DNA from 3 places in the Mesorhizobium australafricanum genome. Region 3 is predicted to be linked to each of the others. Evidence: predicted binding sites of a transcription regulator. Region 3 holds the regulator's gene; each other region holds the start of a gene.
The links. Region 3 encodes LexA, which represses DNA repair genes until DNA is damaged. Its sites were predicted from a motif close to TGTTCNNNNTGTGTTCNG; they were not measured.

Region 1 (4,437 bases), on a different contig from region 3:
TCTTCTGCGCGGTCGAGGCCCGCGAATAGGGACGCTTCTCCAGACCGGTGAAGACGTTCTTGAACTGCACCATGCCGGCATTGGTGAACATCAGCGTCGGATCGTTGCGCGGCACCAGCGGGCTGGAGGCGACGATCTCGTGACCCTCCTTGCGGAAGTAGTCGAGGAATGTCGACCGGATGTCGTTCACGCCACTCATTGCGTACTGCCTTTTCGCGAGAACCGCCGGCGCTGCCGGCGGCTGATGGGCTTTCGTGTTTCAGAAGATAGATGGGCCTTTTAGCCGTAGCTCTTGGCCCTGTCCAGAAACACGGAAACAGGCATCTCGCCCAAAAGTGCGCAAGCGGTTTTGGGAAAACGACATGCATAAACAAAAGACGCAAAGCGCATCACCTGGATTCATTGCAGCGTGACGCGCTTTGGGCCGATCAGCCGACGAGCGGCAGCTCAGCGCCGCCCCCAAAACGCAAAACCGCCGGCACGGAGGCCGGCGGTTTTGGTACGCAATACTCAAGAACTCAATTACATAAGCATAAGACGATAAACCAGGATTATGGCCGAACTCCGGCCAAGCCGACTAATTGCCTTGGCTCGATTCCGGACAGGAACCATGGCGCAACCCTCCTGGAACCAACCGGCCCTACACAGCGCCGGCTTCGTCCTCAAAACCGTCATCGCCACCTTCGGAGCCGCCGTTCTCGAGGAATTTCTCGGCGATCAGCCCGGCGTTCTGACGCAGCGCCAACTCGACTTCTCGCGCCATGTCGGGATTGTCGCGCAAGAACAGCTTGGCGTTCTCGCGGCCCTGGCCGAGGCGCTGCGAGTTATAGGAGAACCAGGCGCCCGACTTCTCGATGACACCGGCCTTGACGCCGAGATCGATCAGCTCGCCGGTCTTCGACACGCCCTCGCCATACATGATGTCGAATTCAACCACCTTGAAGGGCGGGGCGAGCTTGTTCTTCACCACCTTGACGCGGGTCTGGTTGCCGACGACCTCGTCGCGGTCCTTGACCGAGCCGATGCGGCGGATGTCAAGGCGCACCGAGGCATAGAATTTCAGCGCGTTGCCGCCAGTGGTGGTTTCGGGCGAACCGAACATGACGCCGATCTTCATGCGGATCTGGTTGATGAAGATGACCATGGTGTTGGAGCGCGAGATCGAGGCGGTCAGCTTGCGCAGCGCCTGGCTCATCAGGCGAGCCTGCAGGCCAGGCAGCGAATCGCCCATCTCGCCTTCGATTTCGGCGCGCGGCGTAAGTGCTGCCACCGAATCGACCACCAGCACGTCGATGGCACCGGAGCGCACCAGCGTGTCGCAGATCTCCAGTGCCTGCTCGCCGGTGTCGGGCTGCGAGATCAAAAGGTTCTCGAGATCGACCCCAAGCTTGCGGGCATAGACCGGATCGAGTGCATGCTCGGCATCGACGAAGGCGCAGATGCCGCCCTTTTTCTGCGCTTCCGCAACCGTGTGCAGCGCCAGCGTCGTCTTGCCCGAGCTTTCCGGCCCGTAGATTTCGATGATGCGGCCGCGCGGCAGGCCGCCGACGCCGAGCGCGATGTCGAGGCCGAGCGATCCCGTCGGCACGGTTTCGATCTCGACCACCTGCTCATTGGCGCCGAGCCGCATGATCGAGCCCTTGCCGAAAGCGCGCTCGATCTGCGACAGCGCCGCATCCAGAGCCTTTGATTTGTCCACTGCCTTATCCTCTACAAGCCGCAAAGAATTCTGAGCCATGATACATCACCCCTTGGTCGTCAATGAAGGCCGGACAATCCGTGATCCCTGCCTGTTTTGTACCTTTTTTGTTCTCATTTGGCAAGGGGCAATAAATACCTGAAAAACAATCAATATCTCGGTCTGTTCTATTTTTGTCTCACCAGGACTAGTATCCACCAGAAGCACTGGTTCAAAAGAGACTTCGCCGTCCGACCGTCCGAATCGCGACCCGATTGCGAGGCGACCAGAGGAAACCTAGTGTGCGCAGCCGCACGATCAACCAAGGTCACCACATGCCGACATCCCCGACAATCCTGGCGCTGGGCGGCGCGCATATCGACCGGCGCGGCCAGGTCTCGGGCACGTATGTGCCCGCCGCCTCCAATCCTGGCATCATGCGCGAGGATGTCGGCGGCGTCGTTTTCAATGCGCTGCGCAGCGTGGTGAAGCGCGGCGTGTCGGCCTCGCTGATTTCGGTGCGCGGCGGCGACGCGGCCGCCGACACGGTCGCCTCGGCGATCGACGGCGCCGGAATAACGGACCTCTCGGTCGTGTTCCTCGACCGCACGACGCCCAGCTATACGGCGCTGATCGACGGCGACGGCGAATTGATCGTCGGGCTGGCCGACATGGCGCTCTATGATCTTGCTTTCCCCAAGCAGATCCGCCGCGCCAAGGTGCGCGAGGCGATCGCCGCCGCCGACGCCGTCCTGTGCGACGCCAACCTGCCGACGGCGGCGCTGGAACGGCTGCTGGCGCTTGCCGGCGACCGGCCGGTGTTCGCCATCGCGGTCTCGCCGGCCAAGGTCGTTCGCCTGGCGCCGCTGCTCGCCGATCTGTCGCTGCTTTTCATGAACCGCCGCGAAGCTGCCGCGCTGGTCGGCGTCGAGCCTTCCGGGCAAACCCTTGTCCGCCAACTCAGGCAGGCCGGCCTGAACGCCGGCGTCGTGACGGCCGGCAGTGCTCCGGTGCTGGGCTTCGATGACACCGGCATCTTCCAGATCGACCCGCCCGCGCCGCGCAAGGTCGCCGACGTGACCGGCGCCGGCGATGCCTTGACCGGCGCAACGGTCGCCGCCTTGCTGCGTGGACTGCCGCTGCGTACCGCACTGCGTGAGGGCCTTGCCGCGGCGATGCTCGCCATCGAGAGCGCCGAGGCCGTGCCGTCCTTCACGAGCGCCAACTTCACGCAGGCGCTTGCCCTTGTGCCGGAGGCGCGGGAGGTGGCATAGGGCCACCAAGCATCCACTTCCTCCTGACCGGAGACAGCCATGTCACCCGAGACCGCCCGCCCCTTCATCGACATCCACCAGCCTGTAGCGGAGGCGCTTGCCGCCGGCCGGCCGGTGGTGGCGCTGGAGAGCACCATCATCACCCACGGCATGCCCTATCCCGAAAATGGCGCGATGGCGGCCAAGGTCGAGCAGATCATCATCGACGGCGGCGCGGTTCCGGCGACGATCGCCGTGGTCGACGGCCGCATCAAGATCGGGCTCTCCGACGGCGAGCGCGAATCGCTTGCCATGACCGGCGACGCCATGAAGCTGTCGCGCGCCGATATCGGCTTTGCGGTCGCGCAGGCGCGCACCGGCGGCACCACCGTTGCGGCGACCATGATCGCCGCGCATATGGCCGGCATCAAGGTCTTCGCCACCGGCGGCATCGGCGGCGTCCACAAGGGCGCCGAGAAGAGCTTCGACATCTCGGCCGATCTCGACGAGCTGGCGCGCACGCCGGTCATCGTCGTCTCGGCTGGCGCCAAGGCGATCCTCGACATCGAAAAGACGCTGGAAGTGCTGGAGACGCGCGGCGTGCCGGTCATCGGCCATGGCTGCGAGACAATGCCCGCCTTCTGGTCGCGGCAATCGCCCTTCCGCGTGCCGCTGACGCTGCATGCGGCGGAGGACATCGCGCATTTCTACCGGACGCGGCAGGCGCTGGGTCTCGGTGGCGGCATCCTGATCGCCAATCCGGTGCCGGCGAATGACGAGATCCCGGCTGTCGAAATGGACGGCTATATCCAGGCCGCGCAGAAAGCGGCCGGGGCGCAGAATGTCACCGGCAAGGCGGTAACGCCCTTCCTGCTGTCGAAAATCCTGGAGCTCACCGGCGGCCGCAGCTTGAAGACCAATATCGCGCTGGTCGAAAACAACGCGCGGCTGGCGGCGGAGATCGCCAAGGCGCTGTAGGGCACGCTGCGAAAGCCCCCTCACCCGGATTGCCAAGGCCGAGTTGCGAAGAGCAATTCGGGGCAATCCGACCTCTCCCCGAGGGGAGAGGAGCTTGCCGGCGCCGGCGCCAGCCTCTTCTCCCCGACGGGGAGAAGGTGGCCGCGAAGCGGCCGGATGAGGGGGCGGCCTCGACGTACCCTTCGTAGCGTTAAACAGCAGGTCAAATTACTTCCCCGCCCTTCGCCCAGCCTCATAAGCCCGCCGCGCCCACGTCGCCATCTCATCGGGATCATCGAAGGCCTCGTCGGGCACACTCCAATAGGGCATCGCCACATCCTTGCCATGCCGCGTGCCGGTATAGGTCCACTGGCTGCAGCCGGCAGCTTCGAAGTCGGGGATGCTCGCCTCATCCGCTTTCAGCATCAGTTCGCCGCGCACGACGACCGCGACGATGACGCCGTCGCAATAGATGCCCTTGCCGCCGAACAGTTTGCGAATGCCGATCGGCCCCAGGCTTTCGAACAGTTCTTCGAGGCGCGCATTATC
Region 2 (4,437 bases), on a different contig from region 3:
CTGACATTTTCGCGAGCGGCGGTCTAGCGAGCGGCGATTGTTGCCGGCGCCGCCTTACCCTAGGTAAGTAAAATTTCACCAAGCGCTGTTAAAAGCCGCTGCCATGGATCGCAACAAGAACAACGACCTCTTTGTCCTGATGGTGGCGCTCGCCGCCGTCGCGATCTACAACATCGCCTGCGGCATCAAGACAGGCGAAGTCCGGGGCAAGTTGCACTGGGTCGCCCTGGCGGACGATCCGACACGATTTTGGAACATCGTGGTCGGCAATTCGATTGTCCTGGTGGCTGCGATAGCCTTTCTGTGGGTGCTCAATTCCCGCAGGCCGGGATGATCCGAGGCCGCGCTTCCTAATCTCACACCGCCCTTGTGATGCCGCCGTCGACGCGGATGTTCTGCCCGGTGATGTAGGCAGCCCCATCGGAGGCGAGGAAGGAGATCGTCGCGGCGATCTCTTCCGATGTGCCGTAGCGCTGCATCGGCACGCTGCCGCGCCGCTCTTCGGTCGCCGGCAGGCTGTCGATCCAGCCGGGCAGCACATTGTTCATGCGGATGTTGTCGGCGGCATAGGTGTCGGCGAAGATCTTGGTGTAGGCGGCAAGCCCGGCGCGCGCCACGGCCGAGGTCGGGAACATCGCGCTCGGCTCGAACGCCCAGGCGGTCGAGATGTTGATGATGACGCCCGATTTTTGGCTTTGCATCACCGGCGTCACCAGCCGGGTCGGCCGCACGGCGTTGAGGAAATAGGTGTCGATGCCCTTGTGCCAATCCTCGTCGCTGATCTCGATGATCTGCGCGCGCGGCCCGTGCCCGGCGCTGTTGACCAGCACGTCGATGCGGCCCCAGCGCGCAATCGCGCCGTCGGTGAGGCGCTTCAGATCGTCGTTCGACTGGTTGGAGCCGGTGACGCCGAAGCCGCCGAGCGCCGCGCCCAGCGCCTCGCCCTTGCCGGAGGAGGACAGCACGCCGACCTTGAACCCGTCCGCCGCCAGGCGCTTCGCCGCCGCGGCCCCCATGCCGCTGCCGCCCGCCGTCACCAGAGCTACTTTTTCACCTGCCATGTGCTTGATCCATCCCGGCTGTTAAGGTTGAAAGCGACCCTGTTAGCATGCGGAGGGCAGGGGATGAACCGGATTGGATTGCGCCACAACATCGGCGATTGGCGAAAGCGGACGAGCGCTTAATCTCCCCCCTTGCGGGACCCGCAAAGGGGGGAGATTAAGCGCTCCGCTCCTCACAGTTCCTTCTCGGCCAGCTCCCGGAACCCGTCCGGCACCGAGCGTGCGCCCTCCAGGGCCACGGTGCCATAGCCGACCGCCTCCTTGCCGAAACGCTGGCGGATCTTGTCGATGGCGCGGTCGGCGCCGAAGCGGGCCAGCCCCTTGCGGCTGCCGGGCTTCCGTTTCTCGTCGGCGAGGCCGAGCGGCAGTTCGAGCTGCAGCTCGGCATGTTCCTCCAGATGCGAGACCGAGATGGCGAGCAGCGAGATGTCCCGCTCGCCCGGATGGGCGAGAAGCACGCCGCGCACCAGCTCCTCGGCGATTTCGGCCAGCATTGCTGTCGCCTGGATCGGCTGCTCCAGCGTCACCGAGCGGGTGACGGCGCGCAGATCGGCGAAGCGCACGCGCACCGTCACCGTGCGCCCCGGCCGATCCTTGGCGCGCAGGCGGCTCGCCACACGATCGGCCAGATGCAGCAGCGTCGGCACGAAGACGCGCGGCACCGCCGGCTTCCTGCCCAGCGCCGATTGCGCGCCGGCGGAATGCGCGCGGCGATGCGTCTCCAGCCGGCGCGGATCGCGGTTCCAGGCAAGCGCCGCCAGCTTCTGGCCGGCGGCATGGCCGATCAGCCGCTCCAGCGCGCCGCTATGCGTGCGCGCCAGCTGCCCGATGGTCTCGACGCCGATCTCGGCGAGCCGCGCTTTCGTCGCCGGACCGACCCCCCACATCAGCGTGACAGGCAGGTCGTGCAGGAAGGCGAGCTCGGTGCCGGGCTCGACCACCACCAGCCCGTCGGGCTTGGCCACCTGCGAGGCGATCTTGGCGAGATGCTTTGTCCGCGCCACGCCGATCGAGATCGGCAGGCCGAGCTCGGCCTTCACGCGCTGGCGGATTTTCCGCGCGATCTCTTGCGGAGGGCCAAACAGATGCGTGCAGCCGGCGACGTCGGCGAACGCCTCGTCGATCGAGATCCGCTCGACCACCGGCGTGAAATCGTCGAGCACCTTGATCGCGGCGTCGCCGAGGCGCTGGTACTCGGAAAAATGGCCGCCGACGAAGATGAGCTGCGGGCAGAGCGCGCGCGCCTTGCGGCCTGGCATGCCACCGCGCACGCCAAAGACCTTGGCTTCATAGGAGGCGGCCAGCACCACGCCGCCGCCGACGGCGATCGGCTTGCCGCGCAGCGACGGGTCGAGCAATTGCTCGACCGAGGCATAGAAGGCGTCGAGATCGGCATGCAGGATGGTGGCGGCCGCGGTGGTGCTTGTGGCGGCCATCGCGCGCTCCCATGGCCCATTTGTGTGGCATTGCAGCATTAGCTGCATCTATTGTAAGGGGAATTGACAGAACATAAAGAGAACAAAAGAAGTTCTCTGTCAAGCCGCCACCGTTCAACGTGCAAGTTTCCACAACCAGAAGATACACCCACAGATGGTGCACCAGTGGCGCGCATAATCTCCCCTGGGGAGATGTTGCTGCAGGCGACAAAGGGGCGCCGCGTGGCGACCCGTTCCCGCCTAGGGAGTGCCGGGGGCTTTACAAGACAACCCCACTGATCGCTTGCGCCGTCTCAACTCCAGGGGCGACGTTTGCGCTATGCCGGCTTGGCGTATTGTTCGGCGCTCAGCACCTCGATGCACTGGAACGGCTGGTTGCCTTCCACCCAGGCGTCATGGCCGGGCGGGATGGTGTAGGAAGTGCCGGCCTCGAAGGTCTTTTGCGTGCCGTCGTTCAGCCGCACGGTGATCGATCCGGACACGACATAGCCGACATGCGAGACCTGGCAGCTGTCGGTCTTGACCACCGGCTTCACGCATTCGGACCATTTCCAGCCCGGCTGCATGTTCATCCGCCCGAGCGTATAGCCCGGCAGCCGGACGATTTCGACACGCGTCTTGGCGGGCGCCCGGACCTCGTCGGGATTGTTGTGCGATTTGGATTCGAATTTTGTCACTTTCGTTGCGACTTCGGCCATGGTTTCCTCCCATGAGTGAAGCGGAGCCTGACGTTGCGATCGTCGGCGACCGCGACCGTATTCATACGCCTTATTATGAGGAATTTCTAATATAATCAGGGCGGTCCCGAGGGTTTGCCGGGTGTCGCGGCCCGGTCTGAAACTGGTCGGGCCGGGCGAGCAATACTTGCAGCGGTTCGCCGATTTCGATTCCGGGCAACGGCGGCCGAAAGCGATTGTTCCAGGCATCGGGCGACGGTCCCGGGCCTTGTTCGGACTGAAGTCTCACCCGTCGAACGCAGAGGCCCGAGGCGTCGATTTCCAGGCAACAACAGCGGCATCAATTCATTGGCTAGCAAGCCGCCGGACAAAGTCCCTTCATCGGCGGTTGACCACGGTGTGCCCGCCATTCCTGCGATATGGCGGGCACTCCTTTCCCTGGAACCGCTCTGGAGTTGCTGGCCGTGCAACCCGGCAAGATGATCGCGAACCTGTTTGCCACGCTGCTTCTGGCAGGCCTTGTCGGCGGCGTCTTCTTCGTCTTCGGCAGGCCGCTCTGGCCCGAGCGCGGGGCCAGGATGGTGATCCTTCTGCCCGTCGACCCGATCGCGACCGGATCGTTGCGCAAGGCCTGCCTCGAGCCATGCCTGCCGGCCCGCTTCGATCTCGGGCTCGCGCCCGCCAGGCCGCCCGGGTGAAGTCGGCCGCGGGAACCAGTCGGCGCCTCACGCCGTTGATTGAGCGAAGGGATGGCGCCGGCGGAGGCCGTCATGGATAACTTCGAACTTATCGATCTTCTGTGCGTCATCGACGCCTGCGCGAGCGACCGTTCTGCCGGGCGCCTCGTGCCGATGTCGAAGGCTGTCGAGGAACTGCGCGTGCTGACCGGAGATTTCATCTCGTCGGACGAAGATGCGGCCAACGCCTTGACGCTGGTTGCGCTCAATCGGGGCTGCGCGGTGCTCTTCGACGAGCAAGCCGGCGCGGATATCGTGGACGAGCTGTGATTTCTCACCTCGCCAGGGTGATCATCCGTCCCGCATACATCTCCCGGTTTCCAAGTTCGGCCGTGCAGTCCGACTTCACCGCGGAGTTCCCCGTCATCGCGACAGTGTCGCCGACCAGCCGCAGGCAACTGCCCTGGGCGTTCATGTCTGAATTTCCGGTGTAGGTGATGGCGGCGTCCGGGGCGTAGATGAAACCGCTCACCAGCGAGCCGGATCCACCGTTCAGCGTCAGCGCCTGCGTGTTGCCGCGCGCCTG
Region 3 (4,437 bases):
GCCGCCCGCTCCGACGACATGATCGTCAGCGCCGGCTACAACATTGCCGGGCCGGAAGTTGAGGCCGCGCTGCTGTCGCATCCGGATGTCGCGGAATGCGCCGTCATCGGCGCAGAGGACGCCGAACGCGGCCAGATCGTCGAGGCGCATGTCGTGCTGGCGCCCGGCGCGACGGCGGACGCAGCGACCGTCAAGCGCCTCCAGGACCACGTCAAGGCGACGATCGCACCTTACAAATACCCTCGCTCGGTCAAGTTCATCGCGGCCTTGCCCAAGACCCAGACCGGCAAGATCCAGCGCTTTCGCCTGCGCGCCGAAAAGCCCCATTGAGCGGGCGATCCCGTTTCAGGTGACGGCCTCCTTGACGGCATAGCGGGCATCCTGCCAGGCGCCCGTGCGCAGGATGTCTTCCAGCACCTCGACAGCATCCCAGACATCCCGGTAGCCGACATAAAGCGGCGTGAACCCGAAACGAACGGTCGACGGCGCGCGGAAATCGCCGATCACGCCGCGCTCGATCAAGGCGCGCATCACCTGGTAGCCATGCGGATGGGCGAACGATACCTGGCTGCCGCGCTCGGCGCCGTTGCGCGGGCTTTCCAGCTCAAGACCAAAGACGCCGCATCTTGCTTCGACCAGCCGGATGAACAGGTCCGTCAGCGCGATGCTTTTTTGGCGCACGGCCGTCATATCGACTTCGTCCCAGACATCCAGCGCTCCTTTCAGCGCCCGCATCGACAGCACCGGCTGCGTTCCGCACAGGAACCGCCGGATGCCCGTGCCGGCGGCATAGCCCTGCTCGAACGCGAACGGCCGCGCATGACCCCACCAGCCGCTGAGCGGCTGGCGAATATCGCCATGGTGGCGGTTCGCGGCATAGATGAAGGCCGGCGCGCCCGGCCCGCCATTGAGATATTTGTAGGTGCAGCCGATGGCGAAATCGGCATTCGAGCCGTCGAGATCCACCGGCAGGGCACCGGCCGTGTGGCACAGGTCCCAGACGATCAGCGCGTCGGCGTCGTGGGCCTTGCGCGTCAGGGCCGCCATGTCGCGCAGCCGGCCGGACTTGTAGTTGACGTGGTTGACCAGGATGACCGCGACGCGATCGTCGACCAGCTCTTCGATCGTCGGGGCATCGACACCTTCGAGCCGCAGCGCCGTGCCCGGCCGCGTCGAGGCCACCCCTTCCGCCATGTAGAGGTCGGTCGGGAAGCTGTCGCCTTCGGCAACGATCACCGAGCGCTCGGGCCGCATTGCAAGTGCCGCGTGCAGGACCTTGTAGATGTTGATCGAGGTCGTGTCGCACACCACGCTCTGGCCCGGCGCGGCGCCGATCAGACGCCCGAGCCGGTCGCCCAGCTCGACAGGCATGTCGAACCAGCGGGCTGTGTTCCAGGCACGGATGAGATCCTGCGCCCATTCCTGCTTCGCGGCCGTCTCGAGCTCGTTGAAGACGTTGACCGAAGCAGCGCCCAGCGAATTGCCGTCAAGGTATATGACGCCTTCCGGCAGGACGAAGCGACCGCGCATGGCGCGCAGCGGATCGGCGGCATCCATCGCCTCGATCTCGGCCAGATCAGGAATTCCCCTCATTGTGCTACCGCCTCCATTTCGACCCGGCGCCGCTCGCACTGCATCGTCAGGCGGCCAAGGGCGGTTGTCTCATCACCGTCGGCGGCAGGGCAAGAACCTTTCGTCCTATGTTAGCTGGTCCATAGACGGCGAAAACTGTGAACCGGAAAACCGCCGAGGTTGGCATTTTGGGTTCGTTTCGTTCACGGTGCAGCACGCGCACCGAGGAGTCGGCGCGAATCTCGCCCGGCACTTTCGTGGTGGTGCCACCTCTTGTTTGAGCTTAAGCACGGGCCGCAAAATCGAGCGGAATCAATGTCACCGCCCGGCTAAAGGCGGCCAGGGCACCATCGGATGCAACATTGTTTCGCCAGCCTTAACAAATTCACTAAACTTTAAACGGTTGCGGAACACAACTGGAACAGATAGTGTTTGTTCTGGGTTTGTTTTTCCGATTCTGGTTTCAGAACCCGTGGGGGCCGCCAATGCTGACGCGCAAACAACATGAACTCCTGATGTTCATCCATGAACGCCTGAAGGAGAGCGGGATTCCTCCATCCTTCGACGAGATGAAGGAGGCGCTCGACCTTGCCTCGAAGTCCGGTATCCATCGGCTGATCACGGCGCTGGAAGAACGCGGCTTCATTCGCCGGCTGCCGAACCGGGCGCGCGCGTTGGAAGTCTTGCGGCTGCCCGACTCGATCGCGCCGGGCCTGAATGCCGCGAAGAAGTTTTCGCCAAGCGTCATCCAGGGCGGCCAGGGCAATCTCAGCCGCCAGGTCAAGCCGGCGACGCCCTCGCGAGCGCCGACGCCAAGCAATGATGACGACGCTGTTTCGGCGGTATCCATTCCGGTGATGGGCCGCATTGCCGCCGGCGTGCCGATCGACGCCATCCAGCACCAGACGCATTCGATCACGGTGCCGCCGGACATGATCACGGGCGGCGAGCACTATGCGCTGGAAGTCAAGGGCGACTCGATGATCGAGGCCGGTATCTTCGACGGCGACACCGTCATCATCCGCAATGCCAACACGGCAAGCCCGGGCGAAATCGTGGTGGCGCTGGTAGACGATGAGGAAGCGACGCTCAAGCGCTTCCGCCGCAAGGGCGCCTCGATCGCGCTCGAAGCCGCCAACCCGGCCTACGAAACCCGCATCTTTGGGCCCGACCGGGTCAAGGTCCAGGGCAAGCTCGTCGGGCTTATCCGCCGCTACTGAGCAATTTTCAGGAAAAGTGCGCGGCGGTTTTCCGTTCGGAATTGCGTTACGATCTACTGAGACGGTTGCGAGGGCTTGGCACCCGTCCTCTCAGGCTTTTCATAAGGCGGCAGGCCCCTCGCCTCGCGAGCGTATTTCCGCTGCTCGTGCCAGGGCCGGTATGGCTTTTCGACCGCGTAGCGAATAGCGGGCCGCGCGGTGGCCGATTGCGGATCGAAGAACACGGCGGCGCTGCCGTCGCGCGCCAGCTGGCGTTTGGTGACGACAAGCACATGCGGATCGTGGCAGGGATTGTAGGCCGTGGCGTCGTTGATGACGATAAGGTCGGCAAAGCCGCAGGCCGGCCGTGCGGTGTCGCGATTTTCGGCGAGCGCGACGATCGCGCCGGAGGGATGCCGACCGATGCAGAGGTCGCCGGTGCAGTAGAAGGGCGAGCCAGGCGGCAGGTCGACGGGATCGGCGATGTCGAGAGCATCCTTGGCGAATGTCTCCGGCGGCACGATTTCCTCGGCTTTCAGCGCCCGTTTCCAATTGTCGGTGGTGAACTCGTTGGAACGGGCGCGGTTGATGGCAAGCTCGCCGCTGCCGATCGGCATTGCCACCAGATGCGCGTCTTCGGAGATGAGCACATCCGGCGTGCGGACATGCGGAATGGCCAGCAGGGCGGCGAGCGCGAAGGGGACGGCGACAAGCCTTAGCCAGGTGGTGGCCATGGTCGCTATGACCAGCGCGATCGTCGCCAGCAGCACCGACTGGATCGAGATCAACCCGACTGCGTCGACCGGCGAGCGCTCGGAAATCCATGCCGAAATAGCGATCATCGCCGTCAGGCCCTTGCCCATCACATAGAGAAAAGGACCGTCGAAGCCGAAGGGCATGGCCAGCGCGCTCAAGACGGCGAACGGCATGACGATCAGCGAGACGATCGGCATGACCGCCAGATTGGCCAGCAGGCTGAGCGGCGACACCCGCTGGAAGTGCCAGATCGCGAACAGCAATGTTGCGCTGCCCGCGATGAGCGACGTCATGGCGGCGCCCCCCACTCCAACCGCCAGTTTTCGCGACACGAAGCCGATGAACGATCGTCTTGCCGGCGGCGCGGTCGCTTTACCGGCGCGATAATCGGCAAAGCCGGCGTAGGCGCCGACCAGGGCGGCGGTGGCGGCGAAGGACATCTGGAAGCTTGGGCCTACCACTTCGTGCGGCGAGACCAGGATGACGGCGATGGCCGAGATCGCCAGGTTGCGCATCGTCAGCGCCGCGCGGTCGAAGAGCACGGCGACAAGCATGACGGCCAGCATGATGAAGCTTCGCTCGGCCGCCACCACGATGCCGGAGATCACGAGGTAGGCGGCGATCGAGACCAGCGCGATGCCAGCGGCATATTTCTTCACCGGCCGGCGCGACGAGAAGTCCGGAAACAGCGCGAAGGCGCCGCGCAGCAGGAACATGATCGTGCCGGCGACCAGCGCCATGTGCAGGCCGGAGATCGAGATGATGTGGTAGATGCCGGTCCGTCGCATCGACTCGTTGATTGCTTCCGGGATCCCGGCGCGCACGCCGACGATCAGGGCCGCTGCAATCTCGCCTTCGGAACCACCGATGCTGCTCCTGATGTGATCGGCAATCCCCTCCCGCGCGTTTT

Region 1: the regulator LexA is predicted to act here: its motif matches at 1,797-1,814, upstream of recA (recombinase RecA).
Region 2: the regulator LexA is predicted to act here: its motif matches at 2,565-2,582, upstream of dinB (DNA polymerase IV).

What each region holds. Positions count from the first base shown of each region.
Region 1 covers NZ_JAVIIT010000001.1:555,824-560,260, reverse strand. Annotated here, with positions in the region: gene alaS (alanine--tRNA ligase) at 1-199, opposite strand, end outside; gene recA (recombinase RecA) at 641-1,738, opposite strand; gene RFM98_RS02710 (carbohydrate kinase family protein) at 2,014-2,952, shown strand; gene RFM98_RS02705 (pseudouridine-5'-phosphate glycosidase) at 2,992-3,909, shown strand; gene RFM98_RS02700 (TfoX/Sxy family protein) at 4,117-4,437, opposite strand, start outside.
Region 2 covers NZ_JAVIIT010000008.1:271,026-275,462, forward strand. Annotated here, with positions in the region: gene RFM98_RS18115 (VOC family protein) at 1-4, shown strand, start outside; gene RFM98_RS18120 (hypothetical protein) at 104-334, shown strand; gene RFM98_RS18125 (SDR family oxidoreductase) at 357-1,061, opposite strand; gene dinB (DNA polymerase IV) at 1,235-2,497, opposite strand; gene RFM98_RS18135 (cupin domain-containing protein) at 2,815-3,195, opposite strand; gene RFM98_RS18140 (polymerase) at 3,639-3,872, shown strand; gene RFM98_RS18145 (hypothetical protein) at 3,945-4,181, shown strand; gene RFM98_RS18150 (TadE/TadG family type IV pilus assembly protein) at 4,186-4,437, opposite strand, start outside.
Region 3 covers NZ_JAVIIT010000019.1:51,581-56,017, forward strand. Annotated here, with positions in the region: gene RFM98_RS26820 (benzoate-CoA ligase family protein) at 1-330, shown strand, start outside; gene kynU (kynureninase) at 346-1,593, opposite strand; gene lexA (transcriptional repressor LexA) at 2,058-2,792, shown strand; gene RFM98_RS26835 (ComEC/Rec2 family competence protein) at 2,846-4,437, opposite strand, start outside.